2 regions of the Mesorhizobium sp. M5C.F.Cr.IN.023.01.1.1 genome follow, and region 2 is predicted to be linked to the other one. Evidence: riboswitches for the same ligand, from Rfam matches in the RefSeq annotation. Region 2 holds a riboswitch; the other holds the start of a gene.
The links. Region 2 has a riboswitch for S-adenosylmethionine ahead of EOA78_RS18800 (O-succinylhomoserine sulfhydrylase). Riboswitches for the same ligand answer to the same signal wherever they lie in the genome.
Positions count from the first base shown of each region.

Region 1: another riboswitch for S-adenosylmethionine. It lies ahead of EOA78_RS16285 (homoserine O-acetyltransferase); the one in region 2 lies ahead of EOA78_RS18800 (O-succinylhomoserine sulfhydrylase).

Region 1 is NZ_RZSU01000036.1:94-8,117, forward strand. It holds partial or broken gene EOA78_RS16280 (methionine biosynthesis protein MetW) at 1-286, opposite strand, end outside; gene EOA78_RS16285 (homoserine O-acetyltransferase) at 402-1,571, opposite strand; SAM riboswitch at 1,691-1,768, opposite strand; gene hisC (histidinol-phosphate transaminase) at 1,908-3,017, shown strand; gene EOA78_RS16295 (prephenate/arogenate dehydrogenase family protein) at 3,037-3,972, shown strand; gene EOA78_RS16300 (sugar kinase) at 4,071-4,994, opposite strand; gene EOA78_RS16305 (DUF2125 domain-containing protein) at 5,049-6,047, opposite strand; gene EOA78_RS16310 (gamma-glutamylcyclotransferase) at 6,167-6,700, shown strand; gene EOA78_RS16315 (zinc-binding dehydrogenase) at 6,788-7,768, opposite strand; gene EOA78_RS16320 (helix-turn-helix domain-containing protein) at 7,940-8,024, shown strand, end outside.
Region 2 is NZ_RZSU01000045.1:15,979-24,002, forward strand. It holds gene mmsA (multiple monosaccharide ABC transporter ATP-binding protein) at 1-523, shown strand, start outside; gene mmsB (multiple monosaccharide ABC transporter permease) at 520-1,812, shown strand; gene araD1 (AraD1 family protein) at 2,101-3,093, shown strand; gene EOA78_RS18785 (hypothetical protein) at 3,245-3,574, shown strand; gene EOA78_RS18790 (ABC transporter substrate-binding protein) at 3,593-4,366, opposite strand; gene EOA78_RS18795 (2'-deoxycytidine 5'-triphosphate deaminase) at 4,460-5,554, opposite strand; SAM riboswitch at 5,680-5,757, shown strand; gene EOA78_RS18800 (O-succinylhomoserine sulfhydrylase) at 5,832-7,022, shown strand; gene EOA78_RS18805 (ceramide glucosyltransferase) at 7,068-8,024, opposite strand, start outside.

The sequences.
Region 1 (8,024 bases), on a different contig from region 2:
GGGTCGCCTGCAAGGTCTGCGACAGGACGACGAAATCGAAACCCTTGTCAGGATAGAATTTGAGGTCCTTGTCGGCGTCGCCCTGGATGACGGACAGGCCGCGCGCCACGCATTCGTTGACGCCGCGCTGCGACAGTTCCATCCCGCGGCCGTCGACCTGCTTCGTCGCCTGCAGCAATTCGAGCAGCAGGCCATCGCCGGAACCGACGTCCAGCACCCGCGACTGCGGCGGGATGAGATCGGCGACGACTTCGAGGTCGACGCGCTGGGCGTGGTTGACACTCATGATGTCGCCTTTTGCCTGGCGCATGATCCTGATCCGAAAAGTCCGCAACTTTTCGGGGTCTTGCGCTGATGCCCGGCGCATGATGCCGGTCCGGAAAGCCTGCAATCTTCAGGGGTCATGCGCTGAGCCCCCTGGCGCGGGCCGCCGAGGCGATGAAGCCGTTGATGGCCGCGAACAGCTCCGGCTCGTCGAGCAGGAAGGCGTCGTGGCCGCGATCTGTCTCGATCTCGACGAAGGACACCGAGGCGCCGGCCGCGTTCAGCGCGTGAACGACCGAGCGGCTCTCCTCGGTCGGGAACAGCCAGTCGCTGGTGAAGGAGACCAGGCAGAAACGGGTCCTGGTGCCGGCAAAGGCGTCGGCCAGTCGACCGCCATGGTCGGCGGCGAGGTCGAAATAATCCATCGCCCGGGTCATGTAGAGATAGGAGTTGGCGTCGAAGCGGTCGACGAAGGTCATGCCCTGATGGCGCAGATAGCTCTCAATCTGGAAGTCGGCGTCGAAGCCGAAGGTGAGCGCTTCACGGTCCTGCAGGTTGCGGCCGAATTTCCGGTGCAGGGCCGCTTCCGACAGGTAGGTGATGTGAGCGGCCATACGCGCCACCGCCAGCCCCTTTTCCGGGCGCTTGCCCTGCTCGAAATATTTGCCGCCATTCCAGTCCGGATCGGCCATCACCGCTTGCCGGCCGACTTCATGGAAGGCGATGTTCTGCGAGGAATGGCGCGCGCCGGTGGCGATCGGCAGCGCCGAGAAAACGCGCTCCGGATAGCTCGACGCCCATTGCAGCACCTGCATGCCGCCCATCGAGCCGCCGAGCACTGAGAACAGTTTTTCGATGCCGAAATGGTCGACCAGCATCAACTGCGCCCGCACCATGTCGCGGATGGTGATGATCGGCAGGTCGAGCCCGTAGGGCTTCCCGGTGGCTGGATTGGTCGAGGCGGGGCCGGTCGAGCCGAGACAGCCGCCGATGACGTTTGAGCAGATTACGAAGAAGCGGCTGGTGTCGATGATCTTGCCGGGGCCGATCAGCACTTCCCACCAGCCCGGCTTGCCGGTCACCGGATTGGTGCTGGCGACATGCTGGTCGCCGGTCAGCGCATGGCAGACGAGGATGGCGTTGGAGCGGGCGTCGTTGAGCGTGCCGTAAGTCTTGTAGGCGATCTGGAACGGTGACAGCAGTGTGCCGGCGTCGAGCTTGAGCGGCTTGTCGGCACCGAAACGCAACACCGGGCTCGACGGCTCGTCGGCCTCGTTGTTGGTTCGTTTAGTGCGCAGCGCGACCATCGCATCCTCTTACATTAACCCATCGCGTTTTCCGAAAACCGATTCCGGTTTTCGGGTCGATGCGATATCCGGCCGGCTACGGATAGCAAAAAAACCGGCATTGCCCTCGCAAAGCCGGTTACAGAATGCAAACGGCCCTTTAGCGAGTTGTTTAACGTGGCTGCAAGCCGACCGGCCAAATCACCACGGGATTTCGCCTTTCTTCTAGGACCGGCGCGCCTCGGCGTCAACGGCCAGTCGCTCACCCATGATCGCCGCCTCTCGACATTCCAGGCCGCGGCTTGTATTTCCGCTGCGGCTTCCCGGGCGGAAGCGTTCTCGACGGATTTTTGCAATATGAACCAGGCATCGGATCAGGCACGTCCAACGCCCCGCGCGGGGATCATGGACATCGAAGCCTATGTGCCGGGCAAAAGCACGGCGCCGGCCGGCGTTGCCAAGGTCCACAAATTGTCGTCGAACGAGAACCCGCTCGGCCCCTCGCCGAAGGCGATAGAAGCCGCGCGTGACGTCGCCGCCAAACTCGACATATATCCCGACGGCACTGCCAGGCGCCTGCGGGAGGCAATCGCCGAGGTGCATGGCCTCAACCCGGCGAACATCGTCTGTTCGAATGGTTCCGACGAGATTCTGGGCCTGCTTGCGCAGACCTATCTCGCGCCCGGCGATGAAGCTGTCATCACCGAACACGCCTTCATGGTCTACAAGATCTACATCCAGTCGGCAGGTGCCGTCCCGGTGTCGATCAAGGAAACCAATGAGGGCGCCGACGTCGATGCGATCCTCGCTGCGGTGACGCCGCGGACCAGAATCATCTTCCTCGCCAATCCGAACAACCCGACCGGTACCTATCTGCCATTCCAAGAGGTGCGCCGCCTGCATGCCGGCCTGCCTGGGAACGTGCTTCTGGTGCTGGATGCAGCCTATGCCGAATATGTCCGCCGCAACGACTATGAAGCCGGCGTCGAACTGGTGGCTGGCGCAGAAAACGTGGTCATGACCCGCACCTTCTCCAAGCTCGGCCTCGGCGGCGCGCGGATCGGCTGGATGTACGCACCGATGCATATCATCGACGCGATCAACCGCGTGCGAGGTCCCTTCAACGTCAACGCGACGGCGATCGAGGCCGGCATTGCCGCGATCCGCGACCGCGCCCATGTCGAGCGCAGCGTGGCGCATAACGAGACCTGGCTGCGATGGGTGAGCGAGGAGTTGACCAACCTCGGACTGCGGGTGACGCCGAGCGTCGGCAATTTCGTGCTCATCCACTTTCCCGAGGACCAAAAGCATTCGGCGGCGGCTGCGGACGATTACCTCTCAGCGCGCGGCTACATATTGCGGCGCGTTTCCGGCTACGGCTTCCCGAATGCACTGCGCATGAGCATCGGCACCGAAGAGGCCAATCGCGGCGTTGTCGCCGCCCTCGCGACATTTCTGAAAAGCTGAACCCCGAAAAGCTGAAACAATGACATCACCGATGTTCGAAAAGATCGCGCTGGTCGGCATCGGCCTTATCGGCTCGTCGCTGGCCCGCGTCATCCGTCGCGAAGGCCTTGCCCGCCACATTGCCATCTCGACACGCAGCGAAACGACGCTGGCGCGGGCGAGGGAACTTGGCCTCGGCTCCTCCTACACGATGGACGCGAAAGAGGCGGTCCGCAATGCCGACTTGGTCATCGTTTCGGTGCCGGTCGGCTCTTCGGGCGAGGTCGCCGCCGAAATCGCACCGGCGCTGAAGCAGGGCGCCATCCTCACCGACGTCGGCTCGACCAAGGCGTCGGTCATTGCGCAGATGCAGCCGCATGTGCCTGCCGGCGTGCATTTCATTCCCGGCCATCCGTTGGCCGGCACTGAAAAATCGGGTCCGGACGCTGGCTTTGCCGAACTGTTCGAAAACCGCTGGTGCATCTTCACGCCGTTGCCCGGCACAGATCCGGCAGCATTGGAAAATCTCTCGGAATTCTGGCGCCGCTGCGGTTCCAACATCGATACAATGGACCCCCAGCATCATGACATGACATTGGCCATCGTCTCGCATCTGCCGCACATCATCGCCTACAACATCGTCGGCACCGCCGACGACCTGGAGTCGGTGACCAAGTCCGAGGTCATCAAATATTCGGCCTCCGGCTTTCGCGACTTCACTCGCCTTGCCGCGTCCGACCCGACGATGTGGCGGGATGTCTGCCTGCACAACAAGGATGCCATCCTCGAAATGCTGGCGCGGTTCTCGGAAGATCTGGCCTCGCTGCAGCGGGCGATCCGCTGGGGCGACGGCGAAAAGCTGTTCGACCTGTTCACCCGCACCCGCGCCGTCCGCCGCTCGATCATCGAGGCCGGCCAGGACATCGATGTGCCGGACTTTGGCCGGCAGGCGGTCGAGCACCCATCCAAGGCATAGAGCATCGGACCCAAAAGTGGGTACCGGTTTTGGGAAATCCGATGCTCAAACAAAAGGCAGAGCGGCAGTACGATTCGATTTGAAAGCCCGCCGCTGTCTCAGGCCGGCCAGTGGGCGGCCATCATCGCCAGTGTCTCGGCCCTGTCCGGCGCGCCCAGCCTGCCGCCGAACCGCAGGCATTTGAGCGCGGCGGCGGCGCTGGCAAACCGCAATGTCTGTTCGATCGGCATCGCCTCCGCCAGCCCGACGGCAAAGGCGCCGTGAAACACGTCGCCAGCGGCAAGCGTGTCCACTGCCTTGATCCTTGGCGCCGCGACATGGCGCACGGACGCGACCGAGCGGTCGAACCACCAGCTTCCCGCCGACCCGCCCGTCACCGCTACGAATGCATCGGTGCGTCCGGCCAACGCTTCACAGGCCCCTTGCGGGCCCTGCTCCTCGCCGCAGAGGATGAATGCCGCTGGCTCCGACGCGACGATGTGCGAGGCGAGCGGAAACAGGCGTTCCAGCACGTCCCGTGGCGCGGTGTCGGCGTCCAGTATGGCTGGACGGCCGATTGCGCGCGCCGCCGCCATGGCCAGAGCTGCTGCGCCCGGCCAGCGCACATCGACCAGGACGGCGTCGAATGGGGTGAGGTCCTGGGTGGGGAGGGCCTCGGGGTCGGCCTGGGCGAGCTTGTCATAAAAAGGAACGATGATGCGCTCGCCATGCGTATCGACCAAGATGGCCGACAGTGCCGAACGCGCGCCGGCGACGCGCCGGACAAAGCTGCAATCGACGCCTTCGGCCTCGATCCCGGCGACCAGCTGATCGCCGACGGGGTCGTCTCCCGCGCTCGCCCACAGCGATACGTCCACGCCGAGGCGGCGTGCGGCGCAGGCCGCGCTCGAAGCCATGCCCGAGGCGATCTGGACGCCGTCGGCCGCGATGAACTTGCCCTGACGTGTCGGAAGCGTGTCGACGCGTAGGATCGTATCGAGCGTCAGCGCGCCAACACTCAGGAGCTTCACCGGGCGGTTCATCTATCTTCCTGTTTGACCATGATCTTTTCCGAACTGGAGGTTCGCAATCTTGGTCTAATCGATCGGCTTGATCCTGCCCAGCGGGATAAAACCGAGCGAGGCCTTGCCCTTGACGACCTTGAGCGGCATCGACGGTTCGTTGCCTAGCAGCGCCAGCCCGGCAAAGCCTGTTTTGATCTGGCTCTTCTGCTCGGGAATGGCCTTGCCGAGGATTGCCGCCACCGCCTTCGGATCGCTAAGCTTGATCATCAAATCGGCGTCGATCAGCCCGTCGGCATCGACCGAAACCGGTCCGGAAACGGTGACGCGCGCGCTCCCCGACGACAGATCGAGCTTGCCGATATCGACCGCCTGGCCGCGCAGGCTCTCTGTTTGTGTCTTGATCAGCACCACGCCGTTCTTCAGCGTCACGTCGCCGCTGCCGTCGAGCGGTGGCAGCACGCGGCCATCGATTGCCCCTGGATCGATTTCTAGATCGGTGAAACTCCCGGCATAGTCGATGTCCTGGCCGTTCGGACGCAATTGTCCGGCCGCGGTCCCGGCACTGAACAGCTTGACCGGGTCTGTGCCATCCGCCGGATCGGTCTGGCCGGACAGGCCCTCTGCCTCCAGCGAAATGCTCCGGGGCAGCGGCCAGGACAATTTCAAGTTCGCTCGCAGATTATCCCAGTCGATCCATAGCGGGGTCATCCCCGGGACGGAGGTCCTGAGCGGTCCCCGCAGGTCGACGCCAGGCGACAGGATCTGGGTGATGTGCGTAGCCGCGTGGAGGCTGCCGAGCGAGGCGGCGACGTTCCTGGTGTCGTCCTGGTAAGCCAGACTGTCGCAGGAAACGGCGAAGCTCGAGGGATAGCCGCTGACCGTGAGATTGGCGCAGTCCGCCTCGATGCCATTGCGGTTGAGCTCGGCCACCGCTTTGCCGGCTTCGCTCTTGACCTTGTCTGCCAGGAAGAACCAGCCGGCGCTGTAGAGGCCGAACAGCACGACGATGAAAGCGCCGAGCCAGAGCAGCCGGCGGAGAAAATTCGGCGGGCGTTTGTCATTTGACGTCATGCTGCGGCTCTCGTTGGCGCGTGTTGCAGAGGGGACTGTCGTTTCCGGCAACATCAGGTAGACGGAGGAGGATCGAAAAAACACCGATTCCAGTGCGGTGCCGCAACAGGCTTGGCGATATGGGCGATTTTTGGGTTTTTGGCTACGGTTCGCTGATCTGGCGGCCGGGATTTGCGCATGTCGAGACGCGGCGCGCCCGCCTTCACGGCTACCGCCGGTCGCTGTGCGTCTACTCCTTCGTGCATCGCGGCACGCGCGAACGGCCCGGCCTGGTGCTCGGCCTCGACCGTGGCGGCTCCTGCATCGGGCTGGCTTTCCGCGTCCCCGGCGATCTGCGCAACGAAGTCATCACCTATCTGCGCGAGCGCGAGCTGGTCACCAATGTCTATCTCGAGCGCATGCTTAGCATTCGCCTCGACAGTGACGCTATGAACGGGGGCGAGATTGTCCCGGCTGTCGCCTATGTCGTCGACCGTACCCACGAGCAATATGCCGGTGCGCTCGATGCGGCCGATGCGGCGACCGTCGTTCGCGGCGCCGTCGGCCAGTCGGGAAAGAACGAGGACTACGTGCTCAGCACGCTGGAGCACCTCGAAGCGCTTGGGATCCGCGACCACTGGCTGGAAGAAGTGGCGAAACGGATCGGGTCGTGATCTTCTTTCGTTGTTTGACCATGATCTTTCCGAAAACCGGTTCCACTTTTTGCTTCCCTGACCTTCGGTTCGGGATCATGGTCCGGGCTACATCCTGAAAATCTGCTTCCCGAGATCGGCGCGATCCAGGCTGTTTGTCACGGCGAGCTCGAACTCCGCCAGCGGATGGATGCCGCCGACAGGGACATGGAAATCGGGTTGGCCGAAGATGTCGACAATCTCGCGCAACACCGGCCGGTCGGCTTCGACAGGCGGCGAAAAGAAGTAGCGGTAGATATTTGCCCTGATCTCGATGCCGCTCAGCAGCACGTCGAAATTGTGCAGTTCGAAACGCTCGCTGCTCATGCCGCCATTGATGACCATCTGCCCGCCCATCGCGAGGGTGCGGATCAATTCGCCACTGGCGGGTCCGCCGACATTATCGATGATCCCGTTCAACCCGGCGCCGCCGGTCATGTCCATGACCGCTTCCCTAATACCGACCTTCAAATCCGACAGATCGAGAATGGCGGTGGCACCAAACCCCTTCAGGTCCAGCCTGTCGTGAGAGCGTCGCACGAGCGCGATCACGTTGATGCCGCGCCGTTGGGCGAACTGCATCACCATCGTCGAAACCGATGAATAGCCGGCCGTGACGGCCAGCCACTGTCCAGGCTGCACACGGGAATCCGCCAGCAGGTCCCAGGCGGTGATGGGGTTCACCATCTGCCCGGCGCGTTCGACCGGATAGTTGGCGGGCAGCGGGATCAGCCATTCGGCCGGAACGGCCGCATATTCGGCCCAGCTGTTGTAGTAGCTGAATGCGACAAGCGTGCCCGGTTTCAAAGCGACGTTGGCGCCCACGGCCTCGACAATGCCGGCGCCATGGTTTCCGGCGATCTGCCGGGGCAAATGCGGCTTCTTCGGTTCGGGATAGAGGTTCTGGATGAACAGGAAGTCGCCAGGGTTGACCGAGGCGGAGATCATCCTGACCAGCACCTCGCCGTCGCCAATTCGCGGCATGGGCACGTCGTGCAGATAGAGCACGTCCCGCGGCGAGCCGATTGCGTCGAACACGATTGCTTTCATGTCGGCCATCCAATAACGGGCGATCTGGTCGTGCAATCTGGACGCGGCCAGATCGCAGGAACCGATGTTTGCATCGGCGTCGCGGAATCTAAGCTCGCTGGCAAAAATCGGAATTGGCAGATTTGACAATCTATGTGCTAAACTTGCCATAGCTGTTCAAAAGGAGGCATCTTGGACAATCGTTCCGTCCACGCCGTGATCTGGCTGCCGTCGACCTTTTATTCGGCCGTCGCCGCGACACTTGTCGAAATGTTCG
Region 2 (8,024 bases):
GGAACACGGCATCGCTTACGTCACCGAGGACCGCAAGACCTACGGTCTCAACCTGATCGATCATATCAAGCACAACATCACGCTGGCCAATCTTCCCGGCGTGTCGCGCCATAGCGTGATCGACGACATGCGCGAGCTCGCCGTCGCCAACAACTACAAGGCCAAAACCAACATCCGCTCGTCCAGCGTTTATCAGATGACCGGCAACCTATCGGGCGGCAATCAACAGAAGGTGGTGCTGTCGAAGTGGCTGTTCGCCAATCCGGAGGTGCTGATCCTCGACGAGCCGACGCGCGGCATCGACGTCGGCGCCAAGTATGAAATCTACACGATCATCGCGCGTCTCGCCTCGGAGGGTAAGGCGATCATCGTCATCTCGTCGGAGATGCCCGAACTGCTCGGCATCACCGACCGCATCTATGTCATGAACGAAGGACGTATCGTCGGCGAAATGGTGGCGAGCGATGCCAGCCAGGAAAAGATTATGCGCGCCATCGTTCGCGGAGAAGGAAAAGCATCATGAGCACCGAAAGCGCTCCCGTCCCGAAAAGCGGCGTCGCCGAAGATGTGCAGCAGGGGCCGCGCGTTGCCGTCTCGGCGCTGGTCACCAACCTGCGCGAATACGGCCTGATCCTGGCGCTTATCGCCATCATGGTGTTCTTCCAGTACACGACGTCCGGAACGCTGTTCAAGCCGGTGAACTTGAGTAACCTGGTGCAGCAGAACAGCTTCATCATCGTGATGGCGTTGGGCATGCTGCTGGTGATCGTCTCCGGCCACATCGATCTCAGCGTCGGGTCCGTCGCCGGTTTCATCGGCGCGCTGGCGGCGATGATGATGGTCATCTGGCCTCTCGGCCCTTTCAGCAATCCGCTGGTGGTGTCGATCATCTGCCTGATCATCGGCGGCGCGATCGGCGCGGGACAAGGCTACTGGATCGCTTATCACCGAATACCGAGCTTCATCGTCACGCTTGCGGGGATGCTGATCTTCCGCGGCATCTGCCAAGCGCTGCTGGGTGGCGGGTCTTCCGTGGGGCCGCTTCCAGCCGGCTTCAAGGCGCTCAGTTCCGGCTTCATTCCAGACGTGATCGGCTCGTTGACGCTGATCCCGCCGGTCGTGAACGCCGCCGGCAAGACCATCGTCGGCAGCGGGCTGACGCTGCACATGACGACGATCGTGATCGGCCTCGTTGCCGTGCTCGCCTATGCCTATTTCGGGCTCAGGGCACGGCGCAGCCGCGAGCGGCATGGCTACGAAGCCGAACCCTTCACGCTGTTCGTCGTCAAGACCTTGGTGACCAGCGCTCTGGCGCTTTTTCTGGTCTACCAATTCGCCACCTACAGAGGTCTGCCAATCGTTCTCGTAGTGATGGGCGTGCTGATCTCGCTGTTCGTCTTCGTCACCAAACGCATGACGGTCGGCCGCCGTATCTACGCAATGGGCGGCAATGCCAAGGCGGCTCAGCTATCGGGTATCAAGACCGAGCGGCTGACCCTGATGGTGTTCATCAACATGGGCGTGCTCTCGGCGCTCGGCGGGCTGATCATTGCGGCGCGCCTTGGCCAGGCGGTGCCGGCGGCCGGCCTCGGCAGCGAGCTCGACGTCATCGCCGCTGTGTTCATCGGCGGCGCTTCGGCGATGGGCGGCGTCGGTCAAGTTATAGGCGCGGTGGTGGGCGGTTTCATCATGGGCGTCATGAACAACGGCATGTCGATCATGGGCGTCAATGTCGATTGGCAACAGGTGGTCAAAGGCCTGGTGCTGCTCGGCGCCGTGGTCTTCGACGTCTACAACAAGAACAAGGCTTGAGGGCGAGGGGACTCATGCATGTCGCCAAACGTGTGCAGCGTGTTGGGACAACGGCATGCATAAAAACAAGGATTAAAGCGGGCCTCTTTTCAAACGCGGCGCGCTTTTAGGAGGCACGGGTCACATCGCGGCGCTGCCGGGCGGCGCAAAGAAGTCCCCAAGGGGACCGGGCCCGCGAGCGCAATCCGGACGAAGAGTTCACCAGTGGCGCGGATACCATCCGAGCCGCGCTGGTCAAGGTTTGCCAACCCGGCAGCCAGGCCAAAGGCAATTGAGAGAGGGTACATCATGCTGATCTCCCAGATCCTCGACGACGCAGAGACCATTCGCGTCGTTGCCCGCAACGGCGGCAAGACCCGGATCATCAACGGCGCCCGCAGCGTCTATTCGCTGGCGATGGAGGCCGCGCGCACCGGCACCGGACTTGTCGCCCTGATCGAGCGCAAGGGCTTCGGTGAAGCGCTCGACCTCGATGCCGCCTACAAGAAGGGGCGGCTGTTGTCGCCAATCAACCATCCCGACCCGGCGCATCTCCATCTCACCGGCACAGGGCTGACGCATCTCGGCTCCGCGGCGACCCGCGATTCCATGCACAAGAAGCTCAGCACCGACGGCGAAGAGCAGCTCACCGATTCCATGAAGATGTTCCGCATGGGCCTGGAGGGTGGCAAGCCCGCCAAGGGCCAGACGGGCGTGCAGCCGGAATGGTTCTACAAGGGCAACGGCACCATGGCGGTGGCGCCCGGCGCGGCACTTTTATCGCCCGCTTTCGCCCAGGATGCAGGCGAGGAGCCGGAAGTCGCCGGCATCTATGTCATCGGCGACGACGGCGTCCCGTTCCGCGTCGGCTTCACACTGTCAAACGAGTTTTCCGACCACGTCACCGAGCGCGTGAACTATCTTTTCCTCGCGCATTCCAAGCTGCGCAACGCTTCGTTCGGGCCGGAGATCCTGATCGGCGACCTGCCCTCCGACGTCAGGGGTACCTCGCGCATCCTCCGCGACGACAAGCTGCTGTGGGAAAAGCCGTTCCTGTCGGGCGAGGCGAACATGTCGCACACCATCGCCAATCTCGAACATCACCACTTCAAATATTCGGCCTTCCGCCAGCCGGGCGACGTTCATGTGCACATGTTCGGCACGGCGACACTGTCCTTCGCCGACGGCATCAGGACCGAAGCCGGCGACGTGTTCGAGATCGAGGCCAAGGATTTTGGCCTGCCGCTGCGCAACCCGCTTGAAATCGAGCAGCCGGTGAGGGTGGCGGTGAAGGCATTGTAAGCTTGCGCCGAAATTTGGGAGTCGAGGAATGAACAGGATTCAGCTTGGCATAATGTTCGCAAGCCTGACTCTGTTCCTCGCCCAGACATCGTCTACGGGCTACGGCGCCGGCCAATGCAGCGCAAAGTCCTACCGCGAAGCCCGCTCGGCGATGACGGGCCGGCTTCTGGCAACTGGCTATTCGAAAGCACAAGTTGGCTTTCTGATGCGCAACGCGGATCGCATGACGTCCGCGCTTCGCAGCGACAAGCTGAACGGTAGTGGCCGAGCTTGCGGCATCCACTCCGCCAGAGCCCATGTCCTTGGCTGTCTCGACAAGCAGCTTTTCCCTTTGCGGTCTGGTTCGAGCGCCTCGCTCGACGACGAGAAGCAGACCCCAGGATTTTGGGGCAAGAAGCGCCTGAGAGTGCGTGAACTGCTCTTTATCGGCCAATTTCATGGCTGCCTGGGTGCCGCGAAAGAGTATCTGTTTCGCGGCTGACCCGGGCGAACATGAATCTCAATAAATATCGAAATCGAAATATTTGGCCTGGATCTTCTTGTAGGTGCCGTCTGCGACGATCGCATCGATCGCGGCGTTGAGCTTCTCGCGCAGCGCATTGTCTTCCTTGCGCACGGCGATACCGGCTTCGGTCTCGGTGCCCTTGACGTCGCCGACCATCTTGCAGCAGCCGTCGCTCGACTTCTTCATCCAGTCCATCAGCACGAATTTGTCTGAAAGGACGGCATCGAGACGGCCGTTCATCAGGTCGGCGACCGCCTCTTCCTGGGTCGGATAGAGCTTCGCCTCGGCGCCGGCCTTGCTATAGACATCCTGGGCATAGTCGGCCTGGGTGGTCGAAGCCTGGGCGCCGACTGTCTTGCCGGCGAGTGCGGCGGGTTCGGTCGAGGCAATATCGCTGTCCTTCAAGGCCACCAGCGAAAGCGGCGTGGTATAGTATTTGTTGGTGAAGGAGACCTGCTTCTTGCGCTCCTCGGTAATGCTCATGGACGCGATGATGGCGTCGAACTTTCTGGCCTGGAGCGCCGGGATCATGCCCTCCCAGTCCTGCGTGACAAGTTCGCATTCGACCTTCATCTGAGCGCAAAGCGCATTGGCGATGTCGATGTCGAAGCCGGTGAGCTTGCCATCCGCGGTGATGGTGTTGAACGGCGGATAGGCGCCTTCGGTGGCGATCTTCAACTTTTCCTGTGCTTGCGCCGACAAGGACCCGGCAGCCATCACCAGCATGGCAGCTGTTGCTGCCGATGCGATCCATCTTGAAATCTGCATTTCTTTGTTCCCTTGGTTTCAACCACCATGACGGTTGGGCACAGCCAAGCACGGCTCGCAAGGTCAGGCAAGCACAGTCTGATTGATCGGGGATCAGCGCGCGGCGCGGAAATGTTTGGACAGTTTCAGGCCCTGTGCCTGATAGTTCGAGCCGAGATCTGTGCCGTAGAGCGCCTGCGGCCGCTTCAGCATATGCTCGTAGACCAGCCGTCCGACGATCTGGCCGTGGTCGAGGATGAACGGCACTTCGTGGCTGCGCACTTCGAGCACAGCCCTGCTGCCGGTGCCGCCGGCCGCCGAATGGCCGAAGCCCGGATCAAAGAAACCGGCATAGTGGACACGGAATTCGCCAACCAGCGGATCGAAGGGCGTCATTTCGGCGGCATAGAGCGGCGGCACATGCACCGCCTCCTGGCTGACGAGGATATAGAATTCATCGGGATCGAGCACCAGTTCGCCGGCACCGCTCTTGTAGAGCGGCTCCCAGAAATCGACAATATCCTGCGCGGCGCGCTTGTCGACATCGACCAGGCCGGTGTGGTGCTTGCCGCGGTAGCCGACCAGCCCGTCCTTGTCGCCATCGAGGTCGATCGACAGTGCGATGCCGCCGCCGGAAATATTCGGCGGCTCGGTGGCGACGAGCGTTTCGGCACGATGCAATTCGTGCAGCTCGCTTTCCGACAAAAGCGCATTGCCGGTGCGGAACCTGATCTGCGACAGCCGCGAGCCGGCACGGACGACGATCGGAAAGGTGCGCGGGCTGACCTCCAGATAGAGCGGGCCGTTGTAGCCGGCAGCGATCTTGTCGAACTCGTGGCCGCGATCGGTCATCACTCGGGTGAAGATGTCGAGGCGTCCGGTCGAGCTCTTCGGGTTGGCCGAGGCCGAAACGTTTGCCGGAAGCGCCAGGCTCTCGAGCAGCGGCACGATATAGACGCAGCCCGTCTCCAGCACCGCGCCATCAGCGAGATTGAACTCGTGCAGCTTCAGGCGGTCGAGTTTTTCAGCAACCCTGTGGTTCGGGCCGGGCAGGAAGGAGGCGCGCACCCGCCAGGCCTTGTCGCCAAGCCTGAGGTCAAGGCTGGCCGGCTGGACCTGGTCGGCATCAAGCGCGCGCAGCGATTTCAGCGCGCCCGACTGGAACAGCGCGGAAATGTCCTGATCGGGAAGAATGCCTGTCTGCCGCAAAGTCTGGCTCCGCTCGAAGGCCGGGCGTGGTCTCGTTTTGTCGCAGGTTCCTGCCGCGGAACCCGCTGGTACAAACCTCTTAATCATGCCGGCAATTGACGCAAGCGCGGTGCGGGTCTAAAGGGTCGTTATCCCGTGGTGATTTGGCCGGTCGGCTTGCAGCCACGTTAAACAAGTCGCTAAAGGACCGTCGGGCCGAAAGGCCGTATGGACCGGTTGCGACTTTCGCGGCCGGTTTTTTTGTATGTGGGCCATTTTTGGTGTTTGGAACAAGGTGATGACGAGCAACAAGCGCAACTGGAAGCCTCAGACCGCACTCGTGCATGCGGGAACGCTGCGTTCCGGCTTCGGCGAAACCTCCGAGGCGATGTATCTCACGCAAGGCTATGTCTACGACACGGCGCAGGCGGCGGAGGCCCGCTTCAAGGGCGAGGAACCGGGCTTCATCTATTCGCGCTATGCCAATCCGACGGTCGACATGTTCGAGAAGCGCATGTGTGCGCTGGAAGGTGCCGAAGATGCCCGCGCCACAGCATCCGGCATGGCGGCTGTTACAGCGGCGTTGCTGTGCAGCGCCAAGGCCGGCGACCATATCGTGGCGGCGCGCGCGCTGTTCGGCTCCTGCCGCTGGGTGGTCGAGACGCTGGCGCCGAAATACGGCATCGAGGCGACGCTGGTCGACGGCACCGAAATCGCGAATTGGGAAAAGGCGGTCAGGCCCAACACGAAGCTGTTCTTCCTTGAAAGCCCGACCAATCCGACGCTGGAAGTCGTCGACATCGCAGCCGTCGCCTCCCTTGCGAATTCCATCGGCGCGCGGCTGATCGTCGACAACGTCTTTGCCACGCCCTTGCAGCAGAAGCCGTTGCAACTCGGCGCTCATATCGTCGTCTATTCGGCGACCAAGCACATCGACGGCCAGGGGCGCTGCCTCGGCGGCATCATCCTGTCAGACAAGAAGTGGATCGACGAGAACCTGCACGACTACTTCCGCCACACCGGTCCCAGCCTGTCGCCCTTCAACGCCTGGACGCTGCTGAAGGGCCTGGAGACGCTGCCGCTGCGCGTGCGCCAGCAGACGGAAAGTGCCGGCCGGATCGCTGACTTCCTCGCCGAGCGATCGGAGATTGTCCGCGTCATCTACCCCGGCCGCGCCGACCATCCGCAGGCGGCGGTCGTCAAGAAGCAGATGTCGGACGGCTCGACGCTGATCTGCCTCGACGTCAAGGGCGGCAAGCAGGCGGCCTTCGCCTTCCAGAACGCGCTCGATATTGTGCTGATCTCCAACAATCTCGGTGACGCCAAGAGCCTGATCACCCATCCGGCGACGACGACACACAAGAATCTGAGCGATGAGGCGCGCGCCGAACTCGGCATCGGGCCAGGCACGCTCAGGCTGTCCGTCGGCCTGGAGGACACCGACGACCTGCTCGAAGACATCGAGCAGGCACTGAAAGCCGCCAGATAGGTATACGCACTGGGCGGCGTCGCTCGAATATAAAAGCGGGCGCTGTCAGGCGCCCGACGGGGTCTCTTCCAATTCCGCAACGGCGCTGGTGTGGATGGTCATCGTGTTGCCGCGCCAGTCGACGGCACCGCTGAGCCAGCCACGCGCCCAGACAATCGGCAGGATGCAATCGCGCACCATCATCGCCGGGATCATGCGCAGCGACAGGTGCCAGCCCTTGGCCGAGGCGAGAGCGCATTCCGGGAGATAGGCGACTACCAGCACAGCGATGGCGGTTGCCGACAGGCTGAAGCCGGCGCCTGCTGCCGCAACCAACGCAAGCACCAGCGGCGGGGCCGCTCCGATCAGGATCTCGGGCGCGAAGAACAGTGGGAAGGTGACGCGGCGCAGGCGTGCCCAGCGGGCCTGGCGCGACCAGGTTTCGCCAAGCCTGCGCAAACCGAGCGGCTGCTCGAAGGGCGAGCCGACGAGATTGACGCGCAGTCCGAGCCCGTTGACCAGCTTGGTCGCGGCGGCATCCTCGGCAATCTCGGCTGCAAGCGCACGGATGCCGCCACTGGCGTCGAGCATGGGCTTGTTCCACAACATGCTCTTGCCTTGGGCAAAACCGAGGCCGAGCGCCTCGCCGGTATATTGCCAGCGCGCCTGCAGCGTGTTGAGGAAGGCGCATTCGACCTCCGCCCAGAACCCGTCCGGCCGCGAGCCGATCGGCGTCGAGCAGACAAGACCGGTGTCCGGCCGCCATGCCGCCATCAGACGCTGGACATAGTCCCTCGGCATCAGGACGTTGGAATCGGCAAGGATGACCCAGCGGTGGCGCGCGGCCTCCCAGCCCTTCACGCAATTGTTGAGTTTCGGATTGCCGCTGATGCGGTCGTCGCCGACGAGCAGCCGGGCCGGCACGGCCGGAAAGCGGGCAATCGCATCGGTGATCGGCCCGACCACCGGGTCGTCGGCATGGGCGACGCAGAAGATGAGCTCATAGCGCGGCCAGTCGAGCGA